2 regions of the Agromyces sp. NPDC055661 genome follow, and region 1 is predicted to be linked to the other one. Evidence: predicted binding sites of a transcription regulator. Region 1 holds the regulator's gene; the other holds the start of a gene.
What was found. The regulator LexA, encoded in region 1, represses DNA repair genes until DNA is damaged. The targets are predictions, from matches to a motif close to TCGAACANNTGTTCGA.

Region 1 (8,899 bases):
GCGACCCGGGAGCGCCTCGCGTCGCTCGGCCTCGGGCGCGACGACTCGTCGATCCCCGAGTCCTTCTCGTACTACGACCAGGTGCTCGACGCCGCGATCGCCGTCGGCGCCGTCCCCGAGCGCTTCCGCCGCCTGCAGGACGAGGCCGGCCGGGTCGACCTCGCCGGGTACTTCACCATCGCCCGCGGCGAGGGCGAGGACGCCCCGCTCGAGATGACGAAGTGGTTCGACTCGAACTACCACTACCTCGTCCCCGAGATCGGCCCCGACACCGCCTTCGCGCTGCACGCCGACCGCGTCCTCGCGGAGTTCGCCGAGGCGAAGGCGGCCGGATTCCTGACCCGCCCGGTCATCGTCGGCCCGGTCACCCTCCTCCTCCTCGCCAAGGCCGCCGACGGCGCGCCCGAGGGCTTCCGTCCGCTCGACCGTCTCGACGACCTCGTGCCCGTCTACGCCGGGCTCCTCGCCGAGCTCGCCGCGGCGGGTGCCGGCTGGGTGCAGCTCGACGAGCCGGCGCTCGTGAGCGAGAGCATCGACGAGCCCCGCGAGCGGGTGCTCGACGCGATCGGCCGTGCCTACGACGTCCTCGGCTCGGCCGAGGACCGTCCCGCGATCTTCGTGGCCGCGCCCTACGGCGCGCTCGGCGACGCGCTGCCCGCGCTGGCCGCGGCCCCCGTCGAGGCGATCTCGCTCGACCTCGTGCGCGGTGCCGCGCCCGAGCAGCTCGACCCGGCGACCGAGGAGTCGCTCGCCGCGAAGACGCTCGTCGCGGGCGTCGTCGACGGCCACAACATCTGGCGCGGCGACCTCGCGCACGCGTTCGAGCGCGCCGACGCGCTGCGCTCGTTCTCGGGCGACGTCGCCGTCTCGACCTCCACGTCGCTGCTGCACGTGCCGCACGACGTCGACGACGAGACGCTGCTCGACCCGCGCCTGGTCAGCTGGCTCGCGTTCGCCGACCAGAAGGTCGCGCAGGTCGCGGCGCTCGCGCGCGGCCTCGCCGAGGGACGCGACGCGATCGCGGACGAGCTCGACGCGGCATCCGCCGCGCTGGCCGACCGCGCCGGCGCGCCCGGCGTACGCGTGCCCGCCGTGCGCCACCGTCTCGACGCGCTCGTCGACCGCGACTTCACGCGGGCGGCGTACGACGAGCGGGTCGCGGCGCAGGAGGCGCTCGACCTGCCCGAGCTGCCGACCACGACGATCGGCTCGTTCCCGCAGACGCCCGAGATCCGCCGCGCGCGTGCGCGCCTGGTGAAGGGCGAGCTGTCGGATGCCGAGTACCGCGCGCTCATGCGCGAGGAGATCGAGCGCGTCATCCGCCTGCAGGAGGACCTCGGCCTCGACGTGCTCGTGCACGGCGAGCCCGAGCGCAACGACATGGTGCAGTACTTCGCCGAGCTGCTCGACGGCTTCGCGGTGACGCAGCACGGCTGGGTGCAGTCGTACGGCTCGCGCTGCACGCGCCCGTCGATCCTCTGGGGCGACGTCTCACGCCCCGCGCCGATGACGATCGAGTGGTCGACCTGGGCGCAGTCGCTCACCGAGAAGCCCGTCAAGGGCATGCTCACGGGCCCGGTCACGATCCTCGCGTGGTCGTTCGTGCGCGACGACCAGCCGCTCGGCGACACCGCGCGACAGGTCGCGCTCGCGCTGCGCGACGAGATCGGCGACCTCGAGCAGGCCGGCATCCGCGTCATCCAGGTCGACGAGCCCGCGCTGCGCGAGCTCCTGCCGCTGAAGCGAGCCGACCAGCCGGCGTACCTCGACTGGTCGGTCGGCTCGTTCCGGCTCGCCACGGGCGGTGCCGCGTCGGCGACGCAGGTGCACACGCACCTCTGCTACTCGGAGTTCGGCGTGGTGATCGACGCGATCCGCAACCTCGACGCCGACGTCACCTCGATCGAGGCCGCACGCAGCCGCATGGAGGTCGTCGACGACCTGTCGACGAGCGGCTTCGACCACGGCATCGGGCCGGGCGTCTACGACATCCATTCGCCGCGCGTGCCGAGCGCCGCCGAGGTGCAGGCGCTCCTCGAGCGGGCCGTCGCCGAGATCCCGGCGTCGAAGCTGTGGGTCAACCCCGACTGCGGCCTGAAGACGCGCGGCTACGACGAGACCGTCGCCTCGCTCGAGCACATCATCGAGGCGACGCGTGCCGTGCGCGCCGAGCTCTCGGAGCCCGTGCTGGCCGAGTAGTCCGCAACGACGAGGGGGCGGATGCCGCGGGCTCGCGGCATCCGCCCTCGTCGTCGCCTGCGCATGGACCTGCATGTGGCAACCCCTCGGCTGCCGTCGGGCGATCGCACAGGTGGATCGCGTACGGTCGGCCCATGCGTCTCGCGGTGAACGAATCCGGCAGCGGTTCGAAGACGGCCGTGCTCATCCACGGCATCATGTCGGATTCGCGAGCCTGGCACCGCGTGACCGCCGAGCTCCGCGAGCACGGGTTCCGCGTGCTCGCCGTCGACCTGGCCGGGCACGGACGCAGCCCGCGCGCCCGCCGGTACTCGCCCGCCGCCTGGGCGGACGACGTCGTCGAGACCCTCGCGCCGCTCATCGACGGGCCGCCCGACGTGGTCATGGGCCACTCGCTCGGGGGCCTCGTGGCCAGCCTCGTCGCCGACCGCATGGCGCCGCGGGCCGCGATCTACATCGACCCGGCGTTCTCGTTCCCGACCGGCATCCGCGGCTGGGCGTTCAAGGCGTTCTTCGCGGTCGCGCCGCGACCGAAGCGCTCGGCGCTCGTGCGGATGAACCCGAAGTGGAGCGCGGCCGACGTCGACATCGAGCTCGCGACGCTGCGGGACTGGGACCGCCGCACGATCCTCGGCTTCGCCGACACACGTCCGCTCGTGCCGCCGGCCCGGCTCGTCGCGCCCAGCCTCGTCGTGCTCGCCGAGAAGAGCCTGCTCATCACGGAGCGCGTCGCGGCGCAGCTGCGCCGCCAGGGCATGACGGTCGAGACCGTCGAGGGAACGGGCCACACCGTGTTCCGCGACGACCACGCCCGCTTCATGGACACGGTCGTCGACTGGCTCCGCGGGGTCGCGAAGGCGCAGCCCCAGGCGGCCTTGGCAGTCGCCGCCTAGACGGCGCGGAGGACCGCCACGACCTTGCCGAGCACCTCGGCGTGGTCGCCGAGGATCGGCTCGAACGCGCTGTTGCGGGGGAGCAGCCACGTGTGGCCGTCGCGCTGGCGGAACACCTTGACCGTGGCCTCGCCGTCGAGCATGGCCGCGACGATCTCGCCGTTCTCGGCGGTGCGCTGGGAGCGCACGACGACCCAGTCGCCGTCGCAGATGGCCGCGTCGATCATCGAGTCGCCGACGACCTTGAGGATGAACAGCTCGCCCTTGCCGACGAGCTGGCGGGGGAGCGGGAAGACCTCGTCGATCTGCTGCTCGGCCGTGATGGGGATGCCGGCGGCGATGCGACCCACGAGCGGGACCATCGCGGCGTCGCCGACGGGCACCGGCTCGCCGGCGGAGGGCGCGCGATCGGCGGAGCCGGGCAGCTCGATGAGCACCTCGAGGGCGCGGGGCCGGTTGGGGTCGCGGCGCAGGTAGCCGGCCAGCTCGAGCTGGTTGAGCTGGTGCGTCACGCTCGAGAGGGACGAGAGGCCGACCGCGTCGCCGATCTCGCGCATGCTCGGCGGGTAGCCGCGACTCGACACCGAGCGCTGGATGGCCTCGAGGATGGCGACCTGCTTGGCGCTGAGGCTCTTGCGGCGGCGCGCCCGGCCCTGCTCCCGCACGTCGTCGATGTCGGTGCTCACGGTCTCCGCCCCTCGTTTCGGCCCTTCGCGACCGGATGTCGGTGGTCTCTGATCGACTGTGGTCGAACATTCGAAACTGTATCCGGCTGATGTCGGTGCGGCAAACATTCGTTCGAGTGTGTCGCGGAATCCGCGGGCACATTCCAGCGGATCGGATGCTTGCAGCTTCGAACATTCGAAGATATATTCGGAACAGAGCTTCGCATCCGGCCCTCCCGGCCGAGGGCCGGGTGCGACTCGTCCAGGAGGTGTGAGATGAGCGCAGCGATCGTACCGACCCGCACCATGACGGTGGAGTCCGCACCGCGCACCGCGACTCGGCTCCGGCTGACGCGGCGCGGGCGCATCGTCTTCACCGCGCTCGCCTCGCTGCCGCTCGTGGTCTGGGCGCTCGTCACCGTCCTCGGTTCGGGCGGCGCCGCGGCCCAGGGCGGTTCGTCGGCGCCCGCCTCCTCGTTCGAGTACGTCACCATCGGCCAGGGCGACTCGCTCTGGGCCATCGCCGAGTCGCTCGCGCCCGACGGCGACCCGCGCGTCCTGATCGACGAGATCATCCGCCTCAACGGTCTCGACGACGCCGTGGTCGAGCCCGGACAGCGGCTCGCGCTCCCCGTCGTCCCATGACGTCACGGCCGCGGGGCGCGCCTGCGCCCGTGGCTAGCATGGACTGGTGACGAGCCTCGACGACCTGCCCATCCGCGACGACCTCCGCGGCCGCACGCCCTACGGTGCGCCGCAGAAGTCCGTCCCGGTCGCGCTCAACGTCAACGAGAACACGCATCCCATTCCCGAGGACGTCGCGCACGACATCGTCGCTCGCGTGGCGGCGGCGATCCTCAGTCTCAACCGGTACCCCGATCGCGAGTTCACGGCGCTCCGCCGCGCGCTGGCCGACTACCTCGGACACGGCCTCGACATCGACCGCATCTGGGCGGCGAACGGCTCGAACGAGGTGCTCCAGCACATCCTGCAGGCATTCGGCGGACCGGGTCGCAGCGTGCTCGGCTTCGCGCCGACGTACTCCATGTACGGGCTGCTCGCCTCGGGCACCGGCACCGAGTGGATCACGGCCGAGCGCGACGACGAGTTCGAGCTCTCGCCCGAGACGGCCGTGGCCGCAGTGCGCGAGCACGACCCCGACCTCGTGCTGCTCTGCGCGCCGAACAACCCCACGGGCACGCCCCTGTCGCTCGAGACGATCGCCGCGGTGGCGGATGCCGCGCGCGGCATCGTCGTGGTCGACGAGGCGTACATCGAGTTCGCCGATCCCGGCACGCCGAGTGCGCTCACGCTGCTCGAGGGCCGGCCGCGCCTCCTCGTGTCGCGCACGATGAGCAAGGCGTTCGCCTTCGCGGGCGCGCGTGTCGGCTACCTCGCGGCCGACCCCGCGGTCGTCGACGCGCTCCGCCTGGTGCGCCTGCCCTACCACCTGTCGGCGCTCACGCAGGCGGCGGCTCTCGGCGCCCTCGCGCACTCCGACGAGATGCTCGCGATGGTCGGCGAGATCCGCGCGCAGCGCGAGCGGATCTCCACCGAGCTGGCCCGGCTCGGTTTCCACCCCTACCGCAGCGGGTCGAACTTCGTGCTCTTCGGCGGGGTCGACGACCCGCACGCGGTGTTCCAGGCGCTGCTCGACCGCGGCATCCTGATCCGCGAGATCGGTCTTCCCGGATGCCTGCGCGTGACCGCCGGCACGGAGGCGGAGACGAGCGCCTTCCTCGAGGCGATCGCCGTCTTCGCACCCGCTGCCGCGGGTTCCTGAACCACGACCGGCGCCTCGGCGCCCCGACGAGCGCCGAAGGCGCCCGAATAGGATGACCACATGACCACTCCCGGCGCCCCGCGCACCGCACGCGTGCAGCGCGAGACGAGCGAGTCCAGCATCGACCTGTCGCTGAACCTCGACGGCTCGGGCATCAGCGACATCGAGACCTCGGTGCCCTTCTACGACCACCTGCTCACCGCGTTCGCGAAGCACTCGCTCACCGACCTCACCGTGCGCGCACGTGGCGACATCGAGATCGACGTGCACCACACCGTCGAGGACGTCGGCATCGTGCTCGGCCAGGCGATCCGCGAGGCCCTCGGCGACAAGCGCGGCATCTCGCGCTACGGCGACGCGCTCGTGCCGCTCGACGAGGCGCTCGCGCAGGCCGTGGTGGACATCTCTGGGCGCCCGTTCCTCGTGCACTCGGGGGAGCCCGCCGGGTTCGAGTTCCACCTCATCGGCGGCCACTTCACGGGTTCCATGGTGCGCCACGTCTTCGAGGCGATCGCCTTCAACGCCGGCCTCACCGTGCACGTCACCGTGCTCGGCGGGCGCGACCCGCACCACATCGCGGAGGCCGAGTTCAAGGCGTTCGCCCGCGCGTTCCGCCAGGCGAAGGCCCTCGACCCGCTCGTCAGCGGCATCCCGTCGACGAAGGGCGCCTTGTGACCGCCACGCGCCGCGTGGTGCTGCTGGACTACGGCTCGGGCAACATCCACTCGGCCGCGAAGGCGCTCGAGCGCGCCGGCGCCGAGGTGCAGGTCACGGCCGACCGCGCCGCCGCCATGGAGGCCGACGGGCTCGTCGTCCCGGGCGTGGGCGCGTTCAAGGCCGTCATGGACCAGCTCCGGGCGGTGCGCGGCGACGAGGTCATCGACCGCCGGCTCGCCGGCGGACGACCGGTGCTCGGCATCTGCGTCGGGATGCAGGTCCTCTTCGACCGCGGCGTCGAGCGCGGAGTCGACACCGAGGGACTGGGCGAGTGGCCCGGCGTCGTGACCGAGCTCCCGTCGCCCGTGCTGCCGCACATGGGCTGGAACACCGTGCAGCCCGACGTCGGCAGTGCTCTGTTCGACGGCATCGAGGACGAGCGGTTCTACTTCGTGCACTCGTATGCCGCGCAGGAGTGGGTGCTCGACGTGATGCCGCCGTTCCCGCAGCCGAGGCTCACCTGGTCGGAGCACGGCGGACCGTTCCTCGCGGCGGTCGAGAACGGCCCGCTCTCGGCGACGCAGTTCCACCCCGAGAAGTCGTCCGAGGCCGGCATCCGGCTGCTCGCGAACTGGCTGGGCACGCTCGGCTGAACCGGTGGCCGGCTCGGGGATCGGCACCGGGCGTCATCCGCAGGCCGCCTGCGTTCGACACGACTAGGATGCTGTGACTGTGCCGCTGTGGTGCTTCACAGCCACCGATACGAGGACAGTGATGAGTGAGTTCAACAAGACGCCCCGTCTCGTGCTGCTTCCGGCAGTCGACGTCGCGGGCGGCAAGGCCGTCCGCCTGACGAAGGGCGAGGCCGGCACCGAGACGAACTACGGCGACCCCGTCGACGCGGCCGCCGACTGGGCCGACCAGGGGGCCGAGTGGATCCACCTCGTCGACCTCGACGCCGCCTTCGGCCGCGGCTCCAACGCCGGCATCCTGAAGAAGGTCATCCGCCAGGTGCGCGGCGTGAACGTCGAGCTGTCGGGCGGCATCCGCGACGACGCCTCGCTTGAGCACGCGCTCGAGATCGGCGCGAAGCGCATCAACCTCGGCACCGCGGCGCTCGAGAACCCCGAGTGGGCGGCGTCCGTCATCGCGCAGTACGGCGAGGCCATCGCCGTCGGCCTGGACGTGCGCGGCACGACCCTCGCCGCCCGCGGCTGGACGAAGGACGGCGGCGACCTCTGGCAGGTCATGGACCGCCTCGAGGAGGCCGGCGCCGCGCGCTACGTCGTGACCGACGTCACGAAGGACGGCACGCTGCAGGGCCCGAACCTCGACCTGCTCCGCCAGATCATGGACCGCACGCACCGCCCGCTGGTCGCGTCGGGCGGCGTCTCGAGCCTCGACGACATCGCCGCGCTGCGCGAGCTCGTGCCGCTCGGCCTCGAGGGCGCGATCGTCGGCAAGGCGCTCTACGCGGGCGCGTTCACGCTGGCCGAGGCCCTGGATGTCGCCGGCCGCTGATCCGGTCGACGGGCGTGCGGACGCCGCATCCGCCGCTCATGGCGACCACGCCGCCCACCACGACGCGGCCGCGACCGACTCCGCCGGCGTGCCGTGGGCCGGGCGATCGTTCCAGCCCAATCCGCACGCCGCCGACGACGGACGCGCGCCCGAGGCGCTCGCCGCCGCGGTCCGACGCTTCCGCGCCGGCGAGGGCGGACAGGCCGAGGTCGTCGCCGCGTTCGGCCCCGCACGCCTGCTGATCCCGCTCCTCGCCGACCTCGGCGACGGCGGCGCGGAGGTGGGGGCGCACGGCCTCGCCGTCGACAAGAGCCAGGAGCTCTCGATCGTCACGGTCGAGGGTCCCGACGGTCGCCGCGTCCTCCCGGTCTTCGCCTCCGTCGACGCGATGTCGGCGTGGAACCCCGTCGCACGTCCGGTCCCGGCCGACGGCGTCCGGGTCGCGCTCGCCGCGGCCGACGACGGCACCGACCTCGTGGTGCTCGACCCGGGCTCCGCGGGCGAGTTCGTGCTACGGCGGCCGGCCGTCTGGGCCGTCGCGCAGTCGCAGGCGTGGACGCCGGCGTTCGAGTCCGACGCGGTACGTGCGGCGTTCGAGCGATCGATCGGCACGGAGCTGGCGGTGCTCGGCGTCGAACTGTCCGCCGGGGACCCCGGCGCACGGCTCGCGGGCCCCGAGCTCGTCGTGCGCCTGGAGCTCGTCGGCGGTCTCACGCGCGCCGAGCTCGACGCCGTGCTGCAGCGACTGGCCGCGAGATGGGCGTCCGACGACGCGATCGCGACGCTCGTGGACTCCCTGGCCGTGCGGCTCACCGGACCGGCCGACCCGGTCGGCGACGCCTCCGCGTGACGGCGCCCGCGCTGCCGTAGGCTGGCGCACATGGGGGACAGGTCCATGGGGGACGGCGCGTCGAGGCATCCTGAGCACGACCTCGAGGGCGCCGACGACGAGCCGCTCGACGCGGCGGACGAGGCGGACGAGGCGGGAGCCCCGCGGGAGACCGACCCCGACGACCCGCGCTATCGGCCGCTCGTGCCCGACGACGATCCCGACTCGGTGCCGCCGCCCGCGCGGCCGGTCATGTCCGACCAGACGCGCCCCCCGGTGCTGCGCCCCGTGCCGCCGCCGCGGTCGATCCGCACCTCGCGCTCGCTCTGGCTGCTCAGCTTCGTGCTCAGCG
Region 2 (8,899 bases), on a different contig from region 1:
AGCTCGGCCAGGTCGGGGTTGCGGGCGCTGATCTCGTCGCGGTGCCGGTCGGGGTCGGGTCGCTCGCGCAGGCGGCGGTGCGGCATCACCGGTCGGGTGGGGCGGCGGGCGCCGGGGCGGGTGGTGCCGAGGGCGGTGCCCGTGCCGGTGCTGCCGAGGGCGGTGCCCGTGCCGGTGCCAGTGCCGGTGCCGGTGCCGGTGCCGGTGCCGGTGCGCCGATCGTGCTGAGCGTGGAGGCGAGCGCCGCCCAGCCGATCATCGCGTCGCTGCACGCCGGCGAGCCGGTGAGCGTGCCGACGCGTCACACGGTCATGTCGGGGCTCAACTGCGGCACGCCGTCGGAGATCGCGTGGCCGGTGCTGGCGGCGGGCCTCGACGCGGCCGTCACGGTCGACGAGGAGGAGGCGATCCGCGGGGTCCACGACCTCGAGGCGCTCGGGCTCGACTCGGGTCCGTGCGGTGCGGCGACACTCGCGGGTGTGCGTCGTCTGCTCGCCGACGATCGCGCCCGCTCGGCGCTGGGCGCGGACGCCACGGTCCTGCTGCTCTCGACCGAGGGTCGGCAGGCGAACCCGCTGCCGGAGCATCGATGAGCGGGGGGCCGCCGAGCGGTGCCCAGGCAGCGAGCGGGGGCTCCGAGGCGGGCTCCGAGGAGCTCGAGCTGCTCCGCGAGCTCATCGCGATCGACTCGGTCAATCCGGCGCTCGTGCCCGGGGGCGCCGGTGAGGCGCGCATCGCCGATGCCGTCGTCGCGTGGCTCACCCCGCGCGGATTCGAGTGCCGCCGGCTCGAGGCGACGCACGGTCGGCCGTCGATCGTGGCGGTCGCCCGGGGCACGGGCGGCGGACGCAGCCTCATGCTCAACGGGCACCTCGACACGGTGTCCCTCGCGAGCTACGACGGCGACGGGCTCGACCCCGTGGTGCGAGACGGAAGCCTGCACGGACGCGGCGCGTACGACATGAAGTCGGGGCTCGCCGCGATGATGGTCGCCGCCGCACGTGCGCACGCCGCTTCGCACCGCGGCGACGTCGTGCTCGCCCTCGTCGCGGACGAGGAGCACGCCAGCCTCGGCACCGAGGAGGTGCTCGCGCACGTCGTCACCGACGGCGCCGTCGTGGTCGAACCGACCGGGCTCGACCTCGTCATCTCGCACCGCGGGTTCGCCTGGGCGACGGTCACCGTCCACGGGCGTGCGGCGCACGGGTCACGACCCGACCTCGGCGTCGATGCGATCGCCAAGGCCGGGCGACTGCTCACCGCGATCGACGAGCTGGCCGACCGACTGGCCGCCGGCCCGCGGCATCCGCTGCTCGGCACCGGCAGTGTGCACGCCGGCACCATCGTGGGCGGCGCCGAGCCGTCGAGCTACCCCGACGCGTGCGTGGTCACGATCGAGCGGCGCACGATTCCCGGTGAGGACCTCGTGACGTTCGAGCGCGAGCTCCGGGGCATCCTCGACGAGCTCGAGCGTACGGATGCCGCATTCGCCGCCGACCTCGCGATCACCACGCACCGCGGTCCGTTCGAGGCCGGCGCGGCATCCGAGGCGGCGGCCGCCCTCGCCGCGAGCTTCGCGGACGTGGCCGGCCGCGAGCCCGCACGCCGCGGCGAACCGTTCTGGACGGACTGCGCCCTCCTCGCGGCGGCGGGCATCGACACGGTGATGTTCGGCGTCGACGGGGGCGGGGCGCACGCGGCCGACGAGTGGGTCGACCTCGCGTCGCTCGCGACGGTCACGGCCACGCTCGAGCGCACCATCGTGCGGTACGTGGGGTGAGCTGCGGCGCGCGACGCTGAGCGCGCAACGCTGAGGGCTGAGACGCTCGATCGCCTTGGCACGTTGCCCGATCGATGCCCTGGACTGATCGCTCGGCGCATCAGATGAACGATGCCGTCGATTGACCAGTACTCGTATCTCTCTTCGATTCAATGCCGATGTGCCATCTCGACCATTCGAATGTATCTGCTATACTCAAGCTACTCGGGCCGGAGTGAACGAACTGGAGACAGTCATGCATTCACCCCTGCACGAAATCGCGCCGCCGTGGTGACCGGCGAATCCGGGTCGACCGTCGAATCCGAGTCGGCCGCAGGCTTTCCCTCGATCGCGGGCGCCGCAGTGGCCGCCGGCCTCGATCTCATCGTCGATCGCTTGGACGAGGCCTCCCACGCGCAATCCGAAGCGAATCGGGCTCATGCCCGGCTCTGGACCGCCCTGGCCGAACTGATGCGACTCGCTCGCGCCAATCCGCAGGTCTACCTGCGCTCCGAGGGCATGGCACGAGCAGACGCGCTGGAGATGGCCGAAGACACCGCCGCCTACGATGCGGGGCTGCGCCTGCAGCTCTCGGCCAACCAGGTGCGCTCGATCGCCCACGAAGCCCAGGTGCTCGAAGACCGGCTGCCGACCTTGCGCGATGCATTCGTCGCCGGCGTCACAACGGTCGGGCACGTCCGCGCCGCGGTCGATCTCGTGACGGGATGGACCGACGACGAACCAGCCCTGCAGGCCTTCGATGAACAACTGGCCGCATCAGCATCCTCGACAACGCTTTCGGCGTTCCGAGCTCGGGCGCGACGCCTGAAGGAGCGACTGCTCCACGAGTCGCCCGAAGACCGGCACGCGAAGGCGTTCTCCGACCGGCGCATCTGGGTCGAGCGAGCCGACGACGGGATGGCGTACCTCCACGCCCTCGTCGCGGCACCCGATGCCGTGCGCATCGTCGAGCGATTGAACGCCACGGCACGCGCCGAGCAGCAGAAGACCCGGAGAGGCGAGCCCGGCTGGCGCTCACGTGATCAGCTCCGCGCCGATCTCGCCGTGGGTTGGCTCGCGGGCGACGGCACTCCGACCGCGGCGATGGTGCGTCCGATGCTGCTCGTCCCGCTGCTCTCCCTCCTGGGCGAGAGCGACCAGCCGATCGAGCTCGCGGGATACGGCAGCATCGATCGACGCTCGGCGGCGCGCCTGTTCGCGAAGGCCCCGTCGTTCCGACGAGTCGCGACCGATCCGTTCACCGCTGAGATCCTCGACTACGACCGCACGCGGTACCGGCCGACGAAGGCGCAGCGCGACTGGGTCGCGCTTCGATTCGAGACCTGCATCGATCCGACGTGCTCGCGCCCGGCCCACGATTCCGATGTCGATCATCTCGAGGAGTGGGTCCGCGACGTGGGGCGCACGAATCGTGACAACCTGTTCCCGCTCTGCGAGAACGGAAACCGTCGCAAGAACCTGAGCCGAGTCGGCTATCGGCGATTGCCGTCGGGGAAGGTCTCGATCACCACGCCGACCGGGTACACCGTCACCACGGACGCGCCCACGTTCATGTCGGAGGCGCCACCGTTCTGACCGACGCGCGTGAACTCGTATCCGGCAACGTCACGCCGCACGCCGCCCGGGCGGAGTGACGAGCGCGCGTCAGCCGACGGATGCGTCGGTCGACTGGTCCATGACGTAGATCACGAGCCCGTTGGGATCGCGGTACGTCGCCAGGCGGCCGCCCGGGATCTCAGCCGGCTCGGCCAGCACTTCGAGACCTGGAGGCGCGTCGGCGTGGAACCGCTGGACGCTGTCGACGACGAACACCGGACCGGCCGGGGCGTCGGGATCGTTCGCGTCGAGCATGAGCTGCACGTCGGTGCCGGGCATGCCGAGCGAGACGGTCGTGTCGCCCTCGCGCCACACCTCCTCGGCGCCGAACGCATCGCGGTAGAGGGCCAGGGAAGCGGCCAGGTCGGACGTGGGGGCCAGGAGGAACTCGAGCTTCATCGCGCAGCCTTTCCGTGTGTCGTAACGTGACTTGCCCTCAGCATAACGGCATTATGGAGTCATGCGCGAGTGGATTCCGGTTTCGACGTCCCCGAAGGGACGCCTCGTGCTGGCCGCCGCCCGCGAATTCGGCTCGCGGCCGTTCGACGACGTGACGGTCGCCGACCTCGCCCGCGCCGCGGAGGTCACGACCGGCGCGCTCTACCACCATTTCGAGGGCAAGCTCGGGATCTACGCGTTCGTGCGCACCGACGTCGAGCGCCGAGTGCTCGACCGCATGGAGGGCGCCGCAGCGGCCCTTCCCGAGGGGTCGGCGAGCGTGCGCATCAGCGCCGCGCTCGCAGTGGGCTTCGACTTCGCGATCAGGGCCGGGTTCGCATGGATGCTCGCGGAACCCCCGATGGGCGACGAGCCCGACACCATCGCTCGCGCGCTGGCCGAGCTCTGCGCGCCACCCTCCGCCGAACTCGGGGGGATGCTCGCCGCGGCCTGGCGGGCCGGGGTCGGGGCGGTCGCCAGAGGCGGCGACGCCGCGACGGTGCGTGAGGCACTGGGTCGCCTCTCCGCGGGTTGAGCCTCAGCTACACCCGTGCGAACACCGCGGCGAGCGCCTGACCGCCGCCGATGCACATCGTCTCCAGCGCGAGCTCGCCGTCGAGCGCGGGCAGCTCGTGCGCGAGCGTCGCGAGCATTCGGATGCCGGTGGCGCCGATCGGGTGGCCGATCGAGATGCCGCTTCCCCGAGGGTTCAGCCGCGGATCATCCGCATCGAGGCCCCAGTCGGCCAGGCACGCGAGCACCTGGACGGCGAACGCCTCGTTGAGCTCGATGACGTCGAGGTCGTCGAATCCCAAGCCGGCCCGCGCGAGCGCGAGGTTCGACGCCGGCACGGGGGCGACGCCGAAGCGCAGCGGGTCGTTGCCCGCGACCGCCCACGAGACGAGCCGCAGCATCGGCTGCAGTCCGAGTTCACTCGCGCGCACGGGCGTCGTGACGATGCACGCCGCGGCCGCGTCGTTCTGGCCGCTCGCGTTCCCCGCGGTCACGGTGGCGTCGGGATCGCGACGCCCGAGGATCGGGTTCAGCGCCGCGAGCGCCTCGAAGGACGAGTCCCCGCGCGGATGCTCGTCGCGGTCGACGACGACGGTGCCACGCCGGCCCTGGACGGACACGGGCACGAGCTCGGCGTCGAACGCGCCCGACTCCTGCGCGGCGACGGCCCGGCGGTGCGACTGCAGCGCGAACGCGTCCTGCACCTCGCGCGAGATGCCGTACTCCGAGCGCAGCAGCTCGGCCGAGCCCACGTTGCCGTCCGGCGTCGGGAAGCGCACGCCGCCGACCGTCTCCCGTCCGCGCGACAGTGCGTCGCGCAGCAGCAGCCCCGCGCCCGACACACCGCGCCGACCCTCGACGGTGTAGAGCGGCGCGTTCGACATCGACTCGACGCCGAGCGCCACGACGGCCTCCGAGACGCCGGTCTGAACCTCCATCGCGGCGTTGAGCACGGCCTGCAGACCCGATCCGCAACGCCGATCGAGCTGGTAGCCGTTCGTCGTGACGGGGAATCCCGCATCGAGCGCAGCCACCCGACCGATCGCCGGCGCCTCCATCGTCGGGTATCCCTGAGCGCCGACGACCCCGTCGATCGCCACCGGGTCGACGTCCGTACGCTCGAGCAGCGCGCCGAGCACGGTCGTCGCGAGTTCGAGCGCCGGCACGGTCGCGAGGGCGCCGCCCATGCGGCCGACGGGGGTGCGCAGCGGGGCGCAGATCACGACGTCGCGGAGCTCGGTCATCAGTCCTCCACGGCGAGCGCATCAGCGACGGTGAACGGCGCGCCCGTGGCATCCGTCACCTGCTCGACCGTGACGCCCGGCGCGAGCTCGACGAGCACGAGCCCCTCGGAGGTCACGTCGAAGACGGCGAGGTCCGTGATGATGCGATCGACGCACGCTTTGCCCGTGAGCGGCAGCGTGCACTGCTCGACGATCTTCGCGGAGCCGTCCTTGGCGACGTGCTCCATGACGACGATGACGTGCTCCGCGCCGTTCACCAGGTCCATGGCGCCGCCCATGCCCTTGACCATCTTGCCGGGCACCGCCCAGTTGGCGATGTCGCCGCCCGACGAGACCTGCATGGCGCCGAGCACCGCGGTCGTGATGCGTCCGCCGCGGATCATGCCGAAGCTCGCCGCCGAGTCGAAGTACGCCGCACCGGGCAGCACGGTGACGGTCTCCTTGCCCGCGTTGATGAGCTTGGGATCCTCCTCGCCCTCCCACGGGTACGGGCCGACGCCGAGGATGCCGTTCTCCGAATGCAGCACCACCTCGACCCCCTCGGGCAGGTGGTTCGGGATGAGCGTCGGCAGTCCGATGCCGAGGTTCACGTACGAGCCGTCCTCGAGCTCGCGGGCCGCGCGGGCGGCCATCTCGTCGCGGGTGAGGGACATCAGCGGGCCTCCTCGGCCTGGTCGGCGACGGGCTGGTCGGCGACGGGCTGGTCGGGGGCGGCGTCGGGTGCAGCGGATGCCGCGGGCCGCGCCCGCACGGTGACCTTCTCGATCGGCAGGTCGGTCGCCTCCTCGGGCGTCAGCACGATCACGCGGTCCACGTAGATCCCGGGCAGGTGGATGTCGTCGGGACCGAGCACGCCGGGCTCGACGAGCTCGTCGACCTCGGCGATCGTGATGCGCCCCGCCATCCCGGCGAGCGGGTTGAAGTTGCGCGTCGACTTCTCGAAGCGCAGGTTGCCGTGCCGGTCGCCAACAGCGGCCCGCACGAGGCCGTAGTCCGCGCGGATCGCCTGCTCGAGCACGTACTCGCGCGACTTCCCGAACACGTCGAACGGACGCAGCTCCTTCGGGTCGCTCGTGAGCGCGACCGAGCCGTCGGGCGCGTATCGCAGCGGCATCCCGCCCTCGGAGACGGCCGTGCCGGCACCCGTCGCGGTGTAGAACGCCGGGATGCCGACGCCGCCGGCGCGCAGCCGCTCGGCGAGCGTTCCCTGCGGGGTGAGCTCCACCTCGACCTCCCCCGAGAGGTACTGCCGGGCGAATTCCTTGTTCTCGCCGATGTAGCTCGCGATGACCTTGCGGATGCGTCCGGCCGAGAGCAGCTCGCCGAGGCCCCAGCCGTCGACGCCGCAGTTGTTCGAGACGACCTCGAGGTCGCCGACGCCGCGGGCGAGCAGCGCCCGGATGATCGTGATCGGCACGCCCGACAGGCCGAAGCCGCCGACGGCGAGCGACGAGCCCGACGGGATGTCGGCGACGGCCTCGTCGGCCGACGCGTAGGTCTTGTCCATGGATGCTCCGTAGATCGGGAAGGGGGATCGGGAAATCGGGGGAAATCGGGATGTCGCGGGGGTCAGTCGTTCGTGTCCGGCGAATCCGCGGCGTCCTGCTCCGCGAACACGTCCCGCATGATCGCGAGCGCGCTGTTCGAGGCGGGCAGGCCCGCGTAGAGCGCCGTGTGCAGCAGCACCTCGGCGATCTCGTCGCGCGTGAGCCCGTTCCGCAGCGCGGCCCGGACGTGCATCGCGATCTCGTTCTCATGGCCGCCGGTCGTGAGGCTCGCGAGCGTCGCGATCGACCGCTCGCGGCGCGTCAGGCCGGGCCGGGCCCAGATGTCGCCCCACGCCGTGCGGGTGACGAAGTCCTGGAACGCCGCCGTCTCGGGCGTCGTGCCCGCGATCGCCCGGTCGACGTGCGCGTCGCCGAGCACGGCGCGGCGCACGGTCATGCCGTGGTCGTGCACGACGGATGCCGCAGCGGCACGCTCGGCGGCGCCGACGTGCTCCGCGATGAGCTCGGCCACGGTCGCGGGCTCCTCGAGCACGGCGAGGTGCGACGCCCCGTCGAGCGCGATGTGCCGCGCACCGGGGATGTCGTCGGCGAGGTCCTGCATCGACGCGGGCGTGGTGACCGCGTCGTGCTCGCCGCTGATCGCGAGCGTCGGCACGGCCAGCGACCCGAGGTCCGCCGTGCGATCGAAGTCGGCGAGCGCCTCGGCGCAGCAGGCGTACGAGGCGTCGTCCACATCGACGAGCGCGGTGAGCGTGCGCGCGCCGGGCCCGCCCGCGTCCCGGTCGAGGAACCCGGGCGCGAACCAGCGGCCCGCGCTGGCCGTCACGAGCGACGCCGTGCCGCTCGCGCGCACCTGCGCCGCGCGGTCCGTCCAGCCCTGGGCCGTGCCGATGCGCGCGCCGCTGCAGCTCATGACGAGGCTCTGCACGCGCTCGGGGTGCGCGACCGCGAGCTCGAGCGCGATGACGCCGCCGAGCGAGACGCCCGCGACGTGGAACCCGCCGCCCCCGGCCTCGTCGACGACCGCGAGCACGGCCTCGGCGAGGTCGGGGATGCTGACGGGACCGGGCACCGCCGGGCTCGCGCCGTGCCCGGGCAGGTCGATGCGCAGGATGCGCAGCCCCGCCGTGCGCGGGTCCGCGCGCAGGGCGGCGACGACGCCGTCCCACAGCGTGGACGCGGTACCGAGCGACGGCAGCAGCACGAGCAGCGGGTTCGCCACGTCGGGCGCAGTGCCCGGGGCGAACGAGCCGAGGAGTCGGGGAACGGTCATGCGCGGGCCTCCGATTCGGTGAGGCGGGTGAAGCGGGCGACGGCGCGGCCCGTGCCCGAGGCGAACGAGCCGAGGAGTCGGGGAACGGTCATGCGCGGACCTCCGGTTCGGCGAGGTGGGTGAAGCGGGCGACGGCGTGGTCGACCACTCGGTCGGATGCCGCGGCGAGCACGTCGCGGTCGGGACGCGCGCCGGCCGGGCCCGAGTCCGCGAGCAGCGCGACGGCGCGGTCGTCGTCGAACTCGAGGCCCGAGACGAGGCGCGACGCGGCGGCGGACGACGAGCGCGCGAGCCGCGCAAGGCGCCTGAGCGCCGACCACTCGGCGTGCCAGCGGCCGGCGGACCGCTCGTCGCCCGCGATCGCCGCGCTCGAGATGACCGAGAGCAGCCCGGGCGCCTCGACGGCCGCGGCCGTGATCGCGACCGCGTCGACGGGATTGCGCTTGTGCGGCATCGCCGACGAGCCGCCTGCGTTCGCGAGGCGGACCTCGCCGATCTCCTCCCGCGAGAGGAACGTCGCGTCGCCCGCGATGCGCCCGAGGGCCGC

Region 2: ACWGO8_RS15120 (DUF222 domain-containing protein) is a predicted target of LexA. The motif match lies at 1,957-1,972, and genes of this name have one in related genera.

What each region holds. Positions count from the first base shown of each region.
Region 1 is NZ_JBSHHC010000001.1:41,566-50,464, reverse strand. It holds gene metE (5-methyltetrahydropteroyltriglutamate--homocysteine S-methyltransferase) at 1-2,199, shown strand, start outside; gene ACWGO8_RS00210 (alpha/beta fold hydrolase) at 2,334-3,092, shown strand; gene lexA (transcriptional repressor LexA) at 3,089-3,766, opposite strand; gene ACWGO8_RS00200 (LysM peptidoglycan-binding domain-containing protein) at 4,034-4,402, shown strand; gene ACWGO8_RS00195 (histidinol-phosphate transaminase) at 4,449-5,540, shown strand; gene hisB (imidazoleglycerol-phosphate dehydratase HisB) at 5,601-6,215, shown strand; gene hisH (imidazole glycerol phosphate synthase subunit HisH) at 6,212-6,850, shown strand; gene priA (bifunctional 1-(5-phosphoribosyl)-5-((5-phosphoribosylamino)methylideneamino)imidazole-4-carboxamide isomerase/phosphoribosylanthranilate isomerase PriA) at 6,972-7,718, shown strand; gene ACWGO8_RS00175 (SseB family protein) at 7,702-8,568, shown strand; gene ACWGO8_RS00170 (hypothetical protein) at 8,599-8,899, shown strand, end outside.
Region 2 is NZ_JBSHHC010000002.1:325,585-334,483, reverse strand. It holds gene ACWGO8_RS15130 (pyridoxal-phosphate dependent enzyme) at 1-593, shown strand, start outside; gene ACWGO8_RS15125 (ArgE/DapE family deacylase) at 590-1,780, shown strand; gene ACWGO8_RS15120 (DUF222 domain-containing protein) at 2,051-3,355, shown strand; gene ACWGO8_RS15115 (VOC family protein) at 3,425-3,775, opposite strand; gene ACWGO8_RS15110 (TetR/AcrR family transcriptional regulator) at 3,837-4,349, shown strand; gene ACWGO8_RS15105 (acetyl-CoA C-acetyltransferase) at 4,357-5,571, opposite strand; gene ACWGO8_RS15100 (CoA transferase subunit B) at 5,571-6,224, opposite strand; gene ACWGO8_RS15095 (CoA transferase subunit A) at 6,224-7,078, opposite strand; gene pcaDC (bifunctional 3-oxoadipate enol-lactonase/4-carboxymuconolactone decarboxylase PcaDC) at 7,141-8,352, opposite strand; gene ACWGO8_RS15085 (lyase family protein) at 8,441-8,899, opposite strand, start outside.